2 regions of the Sporosarcina sp. FSL K6-2383 genome follow, and region 2 is predicted to be linked to the other one. Evidence: riboswitches for the same ligand, from Rfam matches in the RefSeq annotation. Region 2 holds a riboswitch; the other holds the start of a gene.
What was found. Region 2 has a riboswitch for cobalamin ahead of MKZ10_RS04855 (ABC transporter substrate-binding protein). Riboswitches for the same ligand answer to the same signal wherever they lie in the genome.
Positions count from the first base shown of each region.

Region 1: another riboswitch for cobalamin. It lies ahead of MKZ10_RS04205 (ribonucleotide reductase N-terminal alpha domain-containing protein); the one in region 2 lies ahead of MKZ10_RS04855 (ABC transporter substrate-binding protein).

Region 1 covers NZ_CP152017.1:787,641-795,621, reverse strand. Annotated here, with positions in the region: gene MKZ10_RS04220 (betaine/proline/choline family ABC transporter ATP-binding protein) at 112-1,242, shown strand; gene MKZ10_RS04215 (ABC transporter permease) at 1,239-1,892, shown strand; gene MKZ10_RS04210 (glycine betaine ABC transporter substrate-binding protein) at 1,895-2,782, shown strand; cobalamin riboswitch at 3,017-3,200, shown strand; gene MKZ10_RS04205 (ribonucleotide reductase N-terminal alpha domain-containing protein) at 3,413-5,257, shown strand; gene mdh (malate dehydrogenase) at 5,487-6,428, opposite strand; gene MKZ10_RS04195 (BMC domain-containing protein) at 6,451-6,798, opposite strand; gene MKZ10_RS04190 (EutN/CcmL family microcompartment protein) at 6,809-7,075, opposite strand; gene MKZ10_RS04185 (phosphate propanoyltransferase) at 7,092-7,964, opposite strand.
Region 2 covers NZ_CP152017.1:926,116-934,096, forward strand. Annotated here, with positions in the region: gene MKZ10_RS04845 (DUF1934 domain-containing protein) at 1-457, shown strand, start outside; gene argS (arginine--tRNA ligase) at 454-2,121, shown strand; cobalamin riboswitch at 2,392-2,545, shown strand; gene MKZ10_RS04855 (ABC transporter substrate-binding protein) at 2,663-3,628, shown strand; gene MKZ10_RS04860 (iron ABC transporter permease) at 3,621-4,616, shown strand; gene MKZ10_RS04865 (adenosylcobinamide amidohydrolase) at 4,618-6,090, shown strand; gene cbiB (adenosylcobinamide-phosphate synthase CbiB) at 6,090-7,046, shown strand; gene MKZ10_RS04875 (aminotransferase class I/II-fold pyridoxal phosphate-dependent enzyme) at 7,033-7,981, shown strand, end outside.

The sequences.
Region 1 (7,981 bases), 140 kb from region 2:
GTTCCGACACAAATCGGAGCTAAATAGGGCTTCTTTTTTATTAGCTTTTCGTTATTTTTTTATCTACTATTTTTTAATTTTTTCTTTTTTAAAAAACTACAGGAGGTACGTATGTTAAAATTTGAAAACGTAAGCAAAGTGTATGGTGACGGATTCCAAGCTGTTAAATCTATCAACTTTGATATTCAGCAAGGTGAATTTCTTGTGTTAATTGGACCAAGTGGTTCGGGTAAATCGACAACGATGAAAATGATTAACAAGATGGAACCACATACAAGTGGAACGATTTCTATCAACGGCAAAGATATCAATTCGTATAATCCGTCAGAATTACGTAGAAACATAGGCTATGTCATCCAACAAATTGGCCTTTTCCCCCATTACACCATCGAAAAAAACATCGCGATTGTTCCCCAACTAAAAGGCTGGAACCCTAAAGAAGTCAAAGCCCGTGTCAACGAGCTGCTCGATTTAGTCGGTCTTGATCCAGACATATTTGCCACGCGCTATCCAAAGGAACTTTCAGGTGGTCAACAGCAACGTGTCGGTATCGCAAGAGCCCTTGCAGGCAACCCCGATATTATCTTAATGGACGAACCGTTCAGTGCACTCGATCCATTAACACGTGACCAGTTACAAGAAGAGGTAAGCGCATTGCATAAAAAATTGAATAAGACATTCGTTTTTGTTACCCACGATATGGACGAAGCGTTAAAAATGGGCGATCGTATCGCTATTATGAAAGACGGTAAGCTTCTACAGTTGGACACTCCAGAGAAATTACTACATGAACCAGCCCACGGCTTTGTAGAGGAGTTCATTGGGAAACATCGGATTACCCAAAACCCTGAACTCATGCCCGTTACCGAGATTATGTCGGAATCGGTCGTCACCTCTCTACCTCACCGATCTCCGGAAAAAGCACTTTCACTTATCCGACAGCGCAAAATTACAAGCCTTATTGTGGTCGACGATGATAATAGGTTACTCGGAATTGTTTCCGCGTATGATTTGATTAAAAAGCTAGATACTATTAAAACGATTGACGAAATTATGGGGCCACGAGAACCCTTCTTAACAGATACAGCTACTGCTAAAGACGCCATCATTATGATGGACAACGCGCCTTTTGGTATTATTCCGATTGTCGGTAGTCATCAAAAAGTATTAGGCGTCGTAACACGAGGTTCACTGCTATCCGCTATGTCCAGCCAGTGGACGGAAACGGAGGAAAGCCAATGAATAACTTAACAATTTGGCAACAACTTGTCCAACAATCACAAATGCGCTGGGAAGAGGTACTTGAAGCAACGTCTGTCCATATTCAGCTCGTATTCTTCTCAATGCTCATTGCCATTGCTCTTGGAATTACACTTGGTATTTTGATTACACGGGTTCCAAAACTGACAACCGTCGTACTTGGTGGTGCTGGCGTTATGCAAACCATTCCAAGCCTTGCACTACTCGGTTTCATGATTCCCATTTTCGGGATTGGTGTCAAAACAGCAATCGCTGCCCTATTCCTATATTCCTTGTTACCGATTATCCGCAACACGTATGCCGGCATTAAAGACGTTGATAAAGCGACAACCGAAGCGGCAAAAGGGATGGGTATGACAAGTATGCAAATTCTATTCAAAGTGGAACTGCCACTTGCGCTTCCAGTTATCATGGCCGGCATTCGAACTGCAGCTGTCATTAACGTAGGTACAGCAACGCTTGCTGCATTTATCGGTGCAGGCGGACTCGGAGATTTCATTTTCCTTGGAATTACGCGCGGCATTGATGGTTTGATTTTACTTGGTGCAATTCCAGCAGCACTTCTTGCAATTGTACTAGAAACACTCTTCGGTGCGTTTGAAAAATGGACGACGCCGGAAGGATTGAAGTAAGTATGAAAAATAAATTTATTGTATTGATGTTGGTAGGCCTTATTGCAAGTATGCTGTCAGGCTGTATTTTCATCGAAAAAGATTCACTAACACTAGGCTCTCGGAATAATACAGAAAGTATCATTTTGTCACATGTCATGGGGCAATTGATTGAAAATAAAACAGATATCGAAGTCGTTTACAAAGAAAATCTCGGCGGCTCCAACGTCGTTTGGAACGCTATGCTGAACGGCCTAATCGATGTCGTACCCGATTACACGGGAACGATTGTCGTTAACTATTATCACGAAGACCCAGGCACAGCCGAGGAGACACTGGCGACTACCAAACGACTAGTCAATGAAGATGGCATTATCGCCTTCGACACATTCGGCTTCAATAATACGTACACATTAGCGTTAGATGAATCAAGAGCCGAGGAACTTGGCGTCAAGACATTCAGTGACTTCGCTAATGTCTCGGAAGACTTTATACTCGGTGCTGTCTTTGAATTTATCGACCGTCCAGATGGCTTGCCTGGATTCCAGGAAGAATATGGATTGAAATTCAAAGACGTCAAAGGAATGGATCACGGCATCATGTATCGTTCCATCGGCGCTCATGAAGTAGACGTCATTAACTCGTACACGACAGACGGTCAGTTACAAGATTACGACTTACGTGTGCTAGAGGATGATAAATCCTACTTTCCGCCTTACCATGCACTGCCCCTTGTACGAAAAGAAACATTAGTGGAGTACCCTGAGATTGAAGAAGTACTCGAGCAACTGGCAGACATGATTGACGAAGAAGCAATGCAGAAGATGAATGCTAAAGTGGATAATGAGGGAATGATGGTGGAGAAAGTTGCACAGCAGTTCCTTATTGAGTCAGGGTTAATGGAAGAATGATGAATGCGAAACCGCACCTCTCCGCAAGCGAGAGATGCGGTTTTTGCACGGCGTTTTGACGTTATGACCGGCATAAGCCACGTTATGACCGTCTTGAAGTTGTTTATGACCGCCACGAGCCACTTTATGACCGTCTCACATGAGGTTATGACCGCCACGCAAAATATCGCCTTCTTGCTTTACGTTTTGCCCACTACATGCTAGTGTTAAGTTAGTAAATTGTACACACTATATACTTTTGAACGATGAATGGGTACCGATATCGGTTTAAAAGGGAATCCGGGAAAATCCGGAGCTGTCCCCGCAACTGTAAGCGCTGACGACCGCCAAAAAAGCCACTGTGGAGTAAATCCATGGGAAGGCTGGCTGGAAGAATGAAGCGCGAGCCAGAAGACCTGCCCTCCATCGTTATGCGACACTTTCTTCGGGGGTTGAGAGGTGGAAGCGAGCAGGTTCCTACCATCAATCCGTCGTTATACGACTAAATCAAATGATGTGTGCGGTCCTATTCTGTTTCCAACGAATAATCCATGAGCGATGGCTCTACCGAAAAGGTAGAACTATCGCTTTTTTGTTTTGAAAAGCGAGATCAGCTTGATTCCAAACATAAATCATGGAAGGAGACAAATAATGTCTATGCAAACAAAACATCTCGATTTATTAACTAAATTATCCTTGGATTTTGGTACGAAGGCAGTAGCCTCTTTATTGGAAGCAAGTACATTATGGATCAAAAAATTCCCTAACGGTAGCTACGTAGACTGGTCACAGTCAATGATTTCACACTCGCTCAGCCAATTAAATGAGCACGAACCACACTGGACCTTTATCGCAGCACGAATTCATCTTCATGACCTCTATGCCAAGCAGCGTCACTCGAACATCTACACAGATTTCGCGGCACATACTACTCGATTAGTGACACTTGGTTTGTACGACCCGATTTTAGTTGAACGCTATTCACAAGAAGAACTTCGGCTTATCGGGAACCTAATCACCCCAGAAAGAGACAAATTATTCACGTATAGCGCCTTGCAAATGATGATGAGTAACTATATTACGAGGGATGCTGACAATGAACCTGTTGAACTACCCCAGGAACGATGGCTCATCATCGCAATGATCCTTATGCAAAATGAAACAGAAAAACGGCTTAAAAAAATAGCGGAAGCCTACTGGGCAATGAGTCATTTATATATGACCGTCGAATTGCCAACCTTGCTGAACGCTGGAAAACTTCAAAAACAAAATAATAACAAGCCAACAACGTTTACCAGCTACCTAGCTGTCTACCACATAGATATTACTAAGTTCCTTGACAGTACGATCGACGACAAAGTTGTCTATATCCCTGACTTATTTATGGAACAAGTTGAATCACGTGGCAATTGGCATTTATTTGACCCACATGAGGTGCAGGCTGTCATGGGCTATTCCCTTGAGGATTTTTATGATGAAAAGAAGGGGGCAGGCTCATTTCGTGAAAAATACATGGCATGTGTGCAGCATCCGAAACTTAGCAAAAAGACCATTTTCGCTATCGACCTTATGAAGCAGATCATGCATAGCCAACTAACAACTGGCTTTCCCCATCTAGTTTATAAAGATGAGATCAATCGAAAAAAGACGAACAAATATGCAGCAGTAAACGATGCCTTACATCCAAATCAAAGTATCCACTCGTCCATCAACCTTGGACGTGCAGTTCCTGCTGGTGTATTGGAGCGTCTCATTACGATTCAGGTGCGCATGCTCGACAATGCCATTGATTTAAACGCACAGTCAATGCCAAAAGACGTACACAATCGTGGTCTACTGCTAGGTACAACAGGCTGGCATCACTTGCTTGCCTTAAATAAAATTCGTTGGGAGTCTGTGGAAGCAGTAGAGTTTGCCGATGAATTATACGAGAATATCGCCTATTTAACGATTTCCGCTTCGATGGAGCTCGCGAAAGAAAAAGGGGCTTATCCTTTATTCAAAGAATCAGATTGGTATAACGGAGCATATTTTGAAGATAGGGGATACCTTTCAAAGTCATGGCAGAGACTTCGTGCCAATGTTGCGTTAAACGGTATACGGAACGCCTCTATGACGGCAATAGCATCCCTTTCATCGACAGCGACCCTAGCGGCTAGTACCATCGGAATTGAGCCTATTATTCAAAAGTGCTATCTAGATGAACAACTAGACAGTAGCATTCCAATCATTGCTCCAGATTTAAGCCCAGAAACACGTTGGTTTTATAAATCAGGATACTTCATCGACCAACAATGGACTTTGAAGCAAAATGCAGCCCGTCAACGCCATATCGATCAATGTATTTCACTCAACCTGTACGTACCAAATACAATTCAAGCGGCTGAATTACTAGTCCTGCATGTAAGCGCTTGGAATAGCGGTCTGAAGATGACAGGCTCTATCCATGCACATACGAATTCCCCATACTTTTTAAATACGGCGATTTCATTTTAATCAATCACGCCTCGGCGTGATTGCGTCCGGATTTTGAATTGATATTGGGGCCAGCACGAGGCTGGTCATGGAACCGTTGCCGCAGGACGCAGCGAACTTAGGTTACCTTCTTACTCCCTTCAAAATCTGTGACATCCGCCGGAGGCTTTATCTTCATTCAGCAGGGGTCTTCTGCTGAATGAAGATAAAAAAGGTGAGCAACTACACATAGTAGCTGCTCACCCTATTTTTAACGATTGCAAATGTCAATGACTGAACGAACTGCCTCTGCCGACTTATCCAGCGCTGTCTGCTCTTCATTTGTCAACGGAAGCTCAATGATACTTTCGATACCATTGCCACCAATCACAGTAGGAACGCCTAAATATAGCCCATTGTAGCCGTATTCACCCTCCAAATAAGCAATCGAGGGCAATATCCTCTTTTTATCCTTAATAATGGCTTCTGCCATTTCGACGAGTGAAGCGGCCGGTGCATAGTAAGCACTTCCATTGCCAAGTAAGGAAACAATTTCTCCTCCACCTTTTCTTGTGCGCTCCACAATTGCATCAAGACGATCCTGGGGTATAAGTTTCTCTAAAGGTATACCGCCAGCATAAGAATATCTAACGAGTGGCACCATATCATCCCCGTGCCCCCCTAAAACAAACCCCGAAATGTCTTCCACTGAAATATTTAACTCTTCAGCAACAAAAGTATTGAAACGTGCCGTATCCAATACACCTGATTGACCGATCACCCGATTTTTAGGGAATCCAGTCGTTTTATAGCACACATAAGTCATGGCATCTACTGGATTACTTAAAATGAGAATTGTGCTATCTGGTGCATATTTTTTCACTTGCTCCGATACAGCACGCATAATTTTTGCATTCGTCGTCACTAGGTCATCTCTACTCATTCCAGGTTTCCGTGCGATCCCCGCAGTAATGATAACCATGTCCGCGTCTTGAATATCTGCGTAGTTTGACGTCCCTGTAATTTTCACATTAAAACGTTGAATAGGTCCTGCTTGCAGCATATCCAACGCTTTTCCTTTTGTCGGGCTTTCTTGTTCAGGAATATCGAGTAAAACAATATCTCCCAATTCTTTTTGTGCTAATAGTAAAGCTACAGTGGCACCGGTATATCCCGCACCAATGACGGCGATTTTATTTCTTCGAAAAGCCAACTATACTCACCCTTTCACACGATTATTCCTCAGTTTTTTTGGTCGTTTGTGCTTTGCTAGCAGGTGCAGGCTTGGATTTTGTCTGTTGTTTTTTCGGATCAAGAGGCTTAACCATATTATAAACGGACTCATCCGGACGTGGAATGACATGTGATCCTAACAGTTCTCCTACACGCTTGGCAGCTTCACGACCTGCGTCGACAGCCGCTTGTACAGCGCCTACATCACCTTGAACGAGAACCGTTACGATTCCACCATCCACGAATTCTTGTTTAATGAGCCTGACATTGGCCGCTTTAATCATTGCATCTGCCGCTTCCATCGAACCGACTAATCCCTTTGTTTCAATCATTCCGATTGCTTGACTCATTGATTTCACCTCACTTCACTTCTGTTGAATCAATTATTCCAATCACTACTGCATCAATCGGAATGGGGTTATCTTTATCAATATAACGTGTTGAACCACCACTTGTTACAATGACTTGGTCACCGATTCCAGCACCGAGTCGATCAGCCGCGACGAAATGGGTCCTAACCGCATTTCCATGGGCATCCTCAGGTTGAATAATCAATAGCTTCACACCTTGTAGTCCTTCTTCTTTACGTGTCGCCCAAACGTTGCCAATCACTTTTCCTAGACGCATAGCCTATCACCTTTTTCTATTTTCTAACGGAAATAGATTTGCCTAAATCTCTTGCTGTATCACGTGCAAGTGCCGTAATGATTGTACCTTTTTCCACGATAATTTCAGATGCTTCAATGTCCCTGACATCATCATTGGATAACAATTTCTTGTTAAAGCTATGCTGCTTGTTAACAAGTATCTCAGGAGCACTTTGCTTCTCCACTACATGTTGACTAGCTTCACCCGAACGAACAACATAACCAATTGTCCCTTGTTTGATTAGCCCCGCATTTGCTTCATCTGTATCAATATGCATTTCTAAACGATAGCGCTCAGAAACTCTAATCTTCACATTCCGATAAGCAATCGGTCGTATACCGGCTGCTTCTACCGTGACATAATCGCCATCTTGTACACCCAAATTCGTGGCATCCTGGGGCTGCATATGAATATGTGCTTGGGCAACAATCAAGCCCTCCTCGAGATAAAGGCTTGCCTTTGTCCCGATTAACGTAAATGCTCCTGAACCTGCGATATTTCCTGATTCACGGAGCGGTGCCTTAATGCCAAGCTTCATAGCATCTGTCCAGCTGACTTCTGCTTGCGTCAACGAGCGTGCAGGGCCAAGTACACGAACACGTTCAATGCTCCCTCTTGGCCCCGCAATGACTACTGTCTCATTCGCTGCAAATTGGTTAGGTTGGGACAAATCGGATTTCTTTGTCAATTCGTACCCTTTCCCAAACAGTATCTCCACATGTTCTTGCGACAAATGGACGTGACGAGCAGAAACAGCGATTGGAATTGTATTAGCTGGAAGTACAGGTTGTTGTTTTGGTCCGCTATTTACTTTTGTTAGCTGACCAAGTACTTCCCCCACAATTTTTTCAATCAATTGCTGATTCATGTCGTTACCGCCTTTCC
Region 2 (7,981 bases):
GCATATTAAAAAGGACGGTGAGCTTGTGGAAACGCAGGATAGAGTACGCAAGGTGGATATCCAGCTCCATTCGTCAATCCGGCATCCCGGACAGGATCAGGAGAGTCATGAGATGAACCTAGTTGGTCAGCTCATCGAAAAAAAAGGAATCTATTACTTGAAATATGAAGAGCAACAAAATGGTCAACTCGTTTTGACAACGGTCAAAATGGGTGCGGAGGACGCACTGATATTCCGTAGTGGCGCAGTGACGATGCGGTTGCCTTTCATTTCAAACGGTGAGCGGCTGGGGAATTATGGCAATGGTCCGGCATCATTTAATTTACTTGTCAAAACAACTCTACTTGAATTTAATGAACAAGCCGGACGTTTCCACGTAGCCTACGAGCTATATGCGGAAGGATCTTTACTTGGCATATACGAATTGACCATTACATATACGGAGGGAACAATATGAACGCAGTAGAACAAATTCAACAAGAAGTAAAATCGGCATTGCGCGCAGCGGTTATTGCGGCTGAGCTTGTAGAAGAGGCAGCGATACCGGAAATTATGCTGGAAACACCAAAAAGTAAAGACAATGGAGATTACGCGACAAACATTGCGATGCAGCTCACAAAATTGGCGAAAAAACCACCCCGTGCTATTGCAGAAGCGATTCTTGAACAGTTAGATACATCCGGGACATCTATTGAATCCGTTGATATTGCAGGTCCTGGATTCATGAATATTAAATTGGCAACGGATTACTTAGGGGATATCGTTAAGACAGTTCTTGAGCAAAGTGAAAATTATGGTCGTTCAACTTCTGGGGCAAATGAAAAAATTCAAGTCGAGTTTGTTTCAGCTAACCCGACTGGCGATCTTCATTTAGGGCACGCACGTGGTGCATCACTTGGCGATTCCTTGAGTAATGTCCTTGATTTTGCTGGTTATGATGTCGCGCGTGAATACTATATTAACGACGCCGGCAATCAAATCAATAACCTTGCTTACTCAATTGAAGCACGTTATTTCCAAGCGCTTGGTTTGGACACAAAAATGCCAGAAGACGGCTACCATGGAAAAGACATTATTGGAATTGGAGAAGAGCTTGCGAAAGAATTCGGTGATAAATTCGTCAATGTTTCTGAACAAGAACGTTTTGACTATTTCCGTAAGCACGGACTTGATTTTGAATTGGCAAAACTGAAGAAAGACTTGGCTGATTTCCGCGTATCATTCGATGTTTGGTTCTCAGAAACATCATTATATGAAAATGGTAAAATCGATGTAGCACTCGACAAGCTACGTGCAAACGGTCACGTTTTTGAAGAAGATGGCGCAACATGGTTCCGCTCTACGACATTCGGGGACGATAAAGATCGTGTACTTATTAAAAACGACGGCACATACACGTATTTATTGCCGGATATCGCCTATCATGAAGATAAATTATTCCGTGGCTTCGATAAGCTGATTAACATTTGGGGTGCCGATCACCACGGCTATATTCCTCGTATGAAAGCCGCAATTGAAGCACTTGGCTATGACCGTGATACGTTGGAAGTAAACGTAGCACAAATGGTGCAGTTATATAAAGATGGCGAAAAGTTCAAAATGAGTAAGCGTACAGGGAAAGCAGTTACTTTACGAGAACTTGTGGAAGATGTTGGTCTTGATGCAGTTCGTTATTTCTTCGCCATGCGTTCAGGCGATTCGCAAATGGATTTCGACCTGGACTTAGCCATTTCTCAATCCAATGAAAACCCGGTGTATTATGCACAATATGCACATGCACGAATCTCTTCGATTTTGCGACAAGCCAATGAAACAGGACTTTCTGCGTCTGTGGATAATGTTTCTTTATTGCAAGCTGAAAAAGAATTGGAATTACTAAAGAAAATTGGAGATTTCCCGAAAGTGGTCAGTGACGCTGCAAGAATGCGTATACCACATCGCCTCGCAACGTATATCCAAGAATTGGCTGCAACATTCCATAGTTTCTACAATGCAGAAAAAGTATTGGACCTCGAGAATCGCGACTTGTCAGAAGCAAGACTTGCACTTATTACGGCAACACGCACGACCATTGCAAATGCATTGAAACTGATTGGTGTTTCTGCACCGGAGAAAATGTAATCCGTTTAAGCGCCAGACTAAGATGAATTCATCTTGGTGTGGCGCTTTTAGTTAGGGAAAAGGTCACAGTTTGCAAGCAAACACTAAACGAGTGCAAGCGAATGCAGATTGAATGCAAGCAAAAAAAATACCCACTCCACATCCTGTGTCCAGTCACTGGCACATTCAATGGAGTAAAAATGGCTTATCCACACGAGGTTCAGTAATCGTAAAATCTACACCCCTCTCGACACCACGAAAACTTGTAGTATACTAAAAGATGTACAAAATTACATAGCTAAACATAAAGGTGCCTCGCCATCAAAGACGAGGTTAAAAGGGAAGTCGGTTCAATGCCGACGCGGTCCCGCCACTGTATGTGTGAGTACATTGCGAAGCGATGTGAACACGAGCCAGGAGACCTGCCTTTATGAACAACCCGATAGCCTACGCGGATAGGTTTGGTGGAAATCGGTGCATCTATGCGACCGCATTTTTACTAAACAATCCTCCGTACTCATACGGGGGATTTTTATTTAGAACAGTACTGGAGGGAAACACTATGAAAAAAATATGGCGATTATGGCTGACGTCAATACTAGCAGTGTTTTTACTCGCTGCATGTGGGACAACTGCAACAGATGATAAGCCGGAAGTAAATGCAACAGCACAAGAAGACGTTGTTGAAGCAGCATTTCCAGTAACATTAACGGATGCAGTAGGCAATGAAATACTATTTGAAAAAGCACCTGCAACAATCGTTTCTATGACTCCAAGCAATACGGAAATACTATTTGCACTTGGACTTGCAACTGAAATTATTGGTGTCAATGATTATGATGATTACCCAGAAGAAGCATTGGCCAAAGAGAAAATCGGTAGTATGCAATTTGACGTTGAAAAAATCATTGCCATGGACCCGGAAATTGTTTTTGCACATGAGTCGGGGCTAGGTGCAGGCGAAAATGGTCTACAACAACTCCGTGATGCAGGCGTATCTGTATTCGTTGTGAAAAATGCACTGGACTTCGAAGAAACATACGGGACGATTGTAACAATCGGACAAGCAACAGGTAAAACAGCAGAAGCTGAAAAAATTGTTGCTGACATGAAAGTGAAAGTTGAAGAAGTGACAGCTAAACTAGCGTCAGTCGACAATGAAAAAACAGTCTTTGTTGAAACAACCCCAGCTCCAGAAATTTATACACCAGGTAACAATACGTTTATGAATCAAATCCTTGAAATGGTGGGAGCAGAAAATATTGCCGCAGACCAAGAAGATTGGTTCATAATGGATCCGGAAGAAATCGTTAACCGCAATCCTGATGTCATCGTTGTGATGTATGACTATATCGATACAGCTGTCGAAGATGTTTATAAACGTGATGGCTTTGATTCCATTACGGCTATCAAAAACCAAGCAGTTGTTCAAGTGAATGAAAACAAGACAAGTCGCACAGGCCCACGTCTTGCAGAAGGCTTGGAAGAAATAGCAAAAGCCATCTATCCAGAGGCGTTTGATGAATAAATCTAGTGTCGCCTACATCGTATCCATCGCCACGCTCCTGGCGGTGGTCTGGCTCGGTGTATCAATCGGTTCTGTGAATATACCGATTAGTACGTTATGGAGTTCGGGAGTGGATGAGAAGGCTACAAACATCCTATGGAAGATTCGTATGCCGCGCGTCGTATTGGCAGGACTTGTCGGTGCGTCGCTGGCGATTGCAGGAGCTGCTTTTCAAGGGCTACTCAAAAATCCGCTCGCTGATCCATACACCCTCGGAGTGTCATCCGGCGCCTCTGTCGGCGCTGTGATGACGCTTTTTTTCGGTATTTCCATTCCGGTTTTGGGCACTTATACGCTACCCATTTTTAGTATGGTTGGTGCGGCACTGACAATGTTCCTTGTATTGGGCTTTGCTCGTCTTGTCGACCATTCGATGACGATGGAAACCATTATTCTGACAGGTATTATCTTCGGTTCATTTTTAGGCTCAGTACTATCGCTGATGATTGCGCTGACAGGGGAAGAACTGCGCCAAATTATCGGCTGGTTGCTTGGCAGCGTGTCCATGCGCGGCTGGAATTATGTCACGATGATCTTGCCGTTTGTTATTATTGGCTCCATGATGTTGTGGCTATGTCGCCGTGAATTAAATGCTATGCTGTTTGGCGAAGAACGTGCGCATCATTTAGGCGTCAATGTCAGACGTCGGAAGTTTATGATTTTAATCGGCGGATCTATTTTGACCGGTGCGGCAGTCGCTGTCTCTGGTACAATTGGCTTTGTAGGACTTGTTGTCCCGCATATGACACGTCTCCTATGGGGGGCAGATCACCGTCATTTATTAACATTATCGTTTTTGAACGGTGCATCATTACTTATTATTTGTGATCTGATCGCACGGACGATTATTTCGCCAACGGAATTACCAGTTGGTGTCATTACGGCATTTATCGGTGCGCCGGTATTTGCATTGATATTTTATAAACAACGCAGGAGAGGGGCTATGTGACATGCTGCAAGTGGATAACTTAACAGGTGGCTACGGCAAGGACCCTATCGTAAAGTCTGTCACATTTTCGGTTAAGAAAGGTGAGGTCTTAGGTATTTTAGGACCGAATGGTAGTGGGAAATCAACGCTGTTAAAGCTGATTTCGGGTATTCTTCCGAAGCAGGAGGGTTCTGTTGTCATTGACGGTCAACAGGCGTCCGATTATTCACAAAAGGAATTTGCTAGAAAGGTAGCTGTTTTACCACAGCTCCATGCCCATGCCTTTTCGCATTCCGTCCATGAAACTGTCTCGCTCGGCAGGTATCCACACCAGTCTGGACTTTTTTCGTCTTGGTCCACGGACGATGAGCGGGCTGTCGATGAAGCGATGCAGCATATGACCATTACGCGCTACATGCATACGTCTATCGAATTATTATCAGGCGGGGAACAGCAACGTGTTTTCGTAGCTCAAGCGCTTGCCCAGGAAGCACCGGTTTTATTGTTAGATGAACCGACGAATCATCTCGACATTGCTCATCAGCAACAATTATTGGATATCATTCGCAGACAAGCTGTTGAAAAAGGGCTCACCGTCGTGTCAGTATTCCACGACATTAATTTAGCGTCGCTGTATTGCGACCGCTTGTTGTTGATGGATAAAGGGCAAATTGCCGCCATTGGAACACCGCAGGACGTAGTGAAGGAATATGCAATTGAGCAAGTCTATCAAGCACGAGTGAAGACGCAAGCGCATCCAGAGCTACCGAAGCCGCAAATTACTCTTCTTCCCGATACGAAAGATGAGGTAATTCCATTTACTGTCACACTCGATGATTTTACGGTGTCATCGGACTATGTCGCCTTACGGACAGCAGGTCCATTGAAAACGATGTCGTCTGCTGTGCATAATGCAGGAACTGGCTGGTATCGTGCATTTGTTAACCGCCACGTGGACGCTAATTACGATAGTGATGATGTCAAAGTTGAAATGGCGGCCTATTTGGAACAGCAAGGTTTTCATGGAACAGACACGGTCGGTATGATGACGGCGGTCATGACAGAACATGTGGAAATGGAGCAGTATAAAGGAGATTTCGGTACGATTTTAATCGCGGTAACGGCTGGAGTTGGTAATGCAGTTGACGTGTCGGAGGCACTCACCCGCGATCGTGAGCAACGCATCGGTACGATTAATACATGGATTATTGTCAACGGTACATTATCTGACGAGGCATTTATTCAAGCGATGATTACTGCGACAGAAGCAAAAGCCAAAGCGCTACAAATGGAAGCAATCCAAGACCCACAAACGGGTACCATTGCAACGGGTACGTCTACGGACAGCTTGCTTGTAGCTGCAACGCAGCAAGGCGAATTTCTGTCCTATGCAGGACCGATTACACCGCTTGGCAAATTGATTGGTCATGGGGTCTATACGTGTACAGTTCGAGCAATCCGTGCCTATAAACAAGCGAAAGGGTGGACAACGTGATTCCAGCTCATTTTATAGCGATTGCGATTGGTTTTTTGCTGGACCGAATAATCGGTGATCCACCAACCTGGCCACATCCTATTCGCTGGATAGGGAACTTCATTTCAAAACTGACTTCTTTGTTGAATAAAGGGCGGTTTCGCACAGAAAAAGGGGCGCTAACGCTCTTTGGCACAGTTGGTATCGTCTTCATCGCTGTATTCGTTATCGTCGCATTCGCCTATCAAATCCACCTTTTTGCAGGTATCTTAGTAGAAAGCGTTCTCATCGCCGTTGGGCTGGCACAAAAAAGTTTACGCGATGCAGCATTAAGTGTTTATAAGCCACTTGTTGCAAAGGATTTACCAGAAGCGCGTACAAAGTTATCGTGGATTGTCGGTCGAGATACGGATAACTTGAAGGAAAGTGAAATTGCGCGTGGAGCCATTGAAACAGTATCCGAAAATACAGCAGACGGCATTACATCACCGTTATTTTGGGCATTTTTACTCGGTGCACCGGGGTTATGGTTGTACAAAACGGTCAATACACTTGATTCGATGATTGGTTATAAAGATGAACGCTATGAGAAATTTGGCAAGTTTTCTGCACGTGCAGATGATGTCCTGAACTTTATCCCAGCACGAGTGACAGGCTTTCTTATTATTTTTTATTCGCCGAATGAAGGCAAGTTAGGCATGATGAAGCGGTTTGTGGGGTGGAACCGAGATGCTAGACGACATCCTAGCCCGAATAGCGGTTTTTTAGAAGCGGCAACAGCTTGGCAGCTAGGCGTTACACTAGGTGGTCAAAGTACATATCGAGGCAAAGTATCTGAACGACCAGAAATCGGTCCAGGTACGATGCCACCAACAGCAGCACATATTAAATCGACCATTAAACAAATGCATATGGTCTCCTTCGTTTTTTGGTTAACGATGATGGTGATAGGGGTGTTTTTCTATGCGATTGCCTGAACACGGCGCAAACCCGCACCATGTATACGCGAAGCTAGGCGTTGATGTGCCAGCTCGCGTGTTGGATTTTAGTGAAAATGTCAATCCAGCTGGTCCACCACAAACTGTTCGTGTGATGTGGCCGAATTTATTGGCGGAAATGGGGACCTATCCAGATCCGGTGGGAGAACCGTTTTTGACCGCAGTCGCTGATTTTCATGACATTGACAAGTCACAGCTTTTTGTCGGCAACGGGGCTGCAGAATTGCTGGCGCTTATCGCGGAGCGTTATCGAGACAAACGGGCGATTGTTGTCCATCCAACGTTTTCTGAATACGAAGCGACATTACGCGCAAAAAATGTTGAAGTCATCCGAGTAATCGCTTCGGAACTAGACGGCTTCAAGCTACCTGTCGACGAAGTGAAACAAGCGATGGCAACAGCTCCCGTACTCTATTTATGCACACCGAATAATCCAACAGGCGTCATGCCTGCACAAGAGGATTTGGGTGCAATCATTCGTCACGGCGCTGAAGTTGGCTGTGACGTCGTGTTGGACGAAGCCTTCATTGATTTTGTCGATGAAAAGCTGTCGTTCATTGCGTCCATAAAAAACCATTCCCACGTCATCGTCGTCCGCTCGATGACGAAAATGTACGCCATTCCGGGCATCCGACTCGGCTATGTCGTGGCGCATCCATCTATCATTGAGGGTATAAAGAGATTAGCACCCCATTGGAATGTTAATGGTATGGCTGCCCGGATTGGGGCGGCTTGCTTGCCAGAAGAATCGTTCAGACAGCAAGCAATTCAGCATAGTAATCAGCAACGCGAACAATTCACGTCATTTCTTAAAGGCTATGGTTGTACGGTGACGGATTCCGTGACGAACTTTCTAACTTTTAAAATAAACCAAGATGCTAACAAGCTTTACCTAGATTTATTAGAACGGGGCA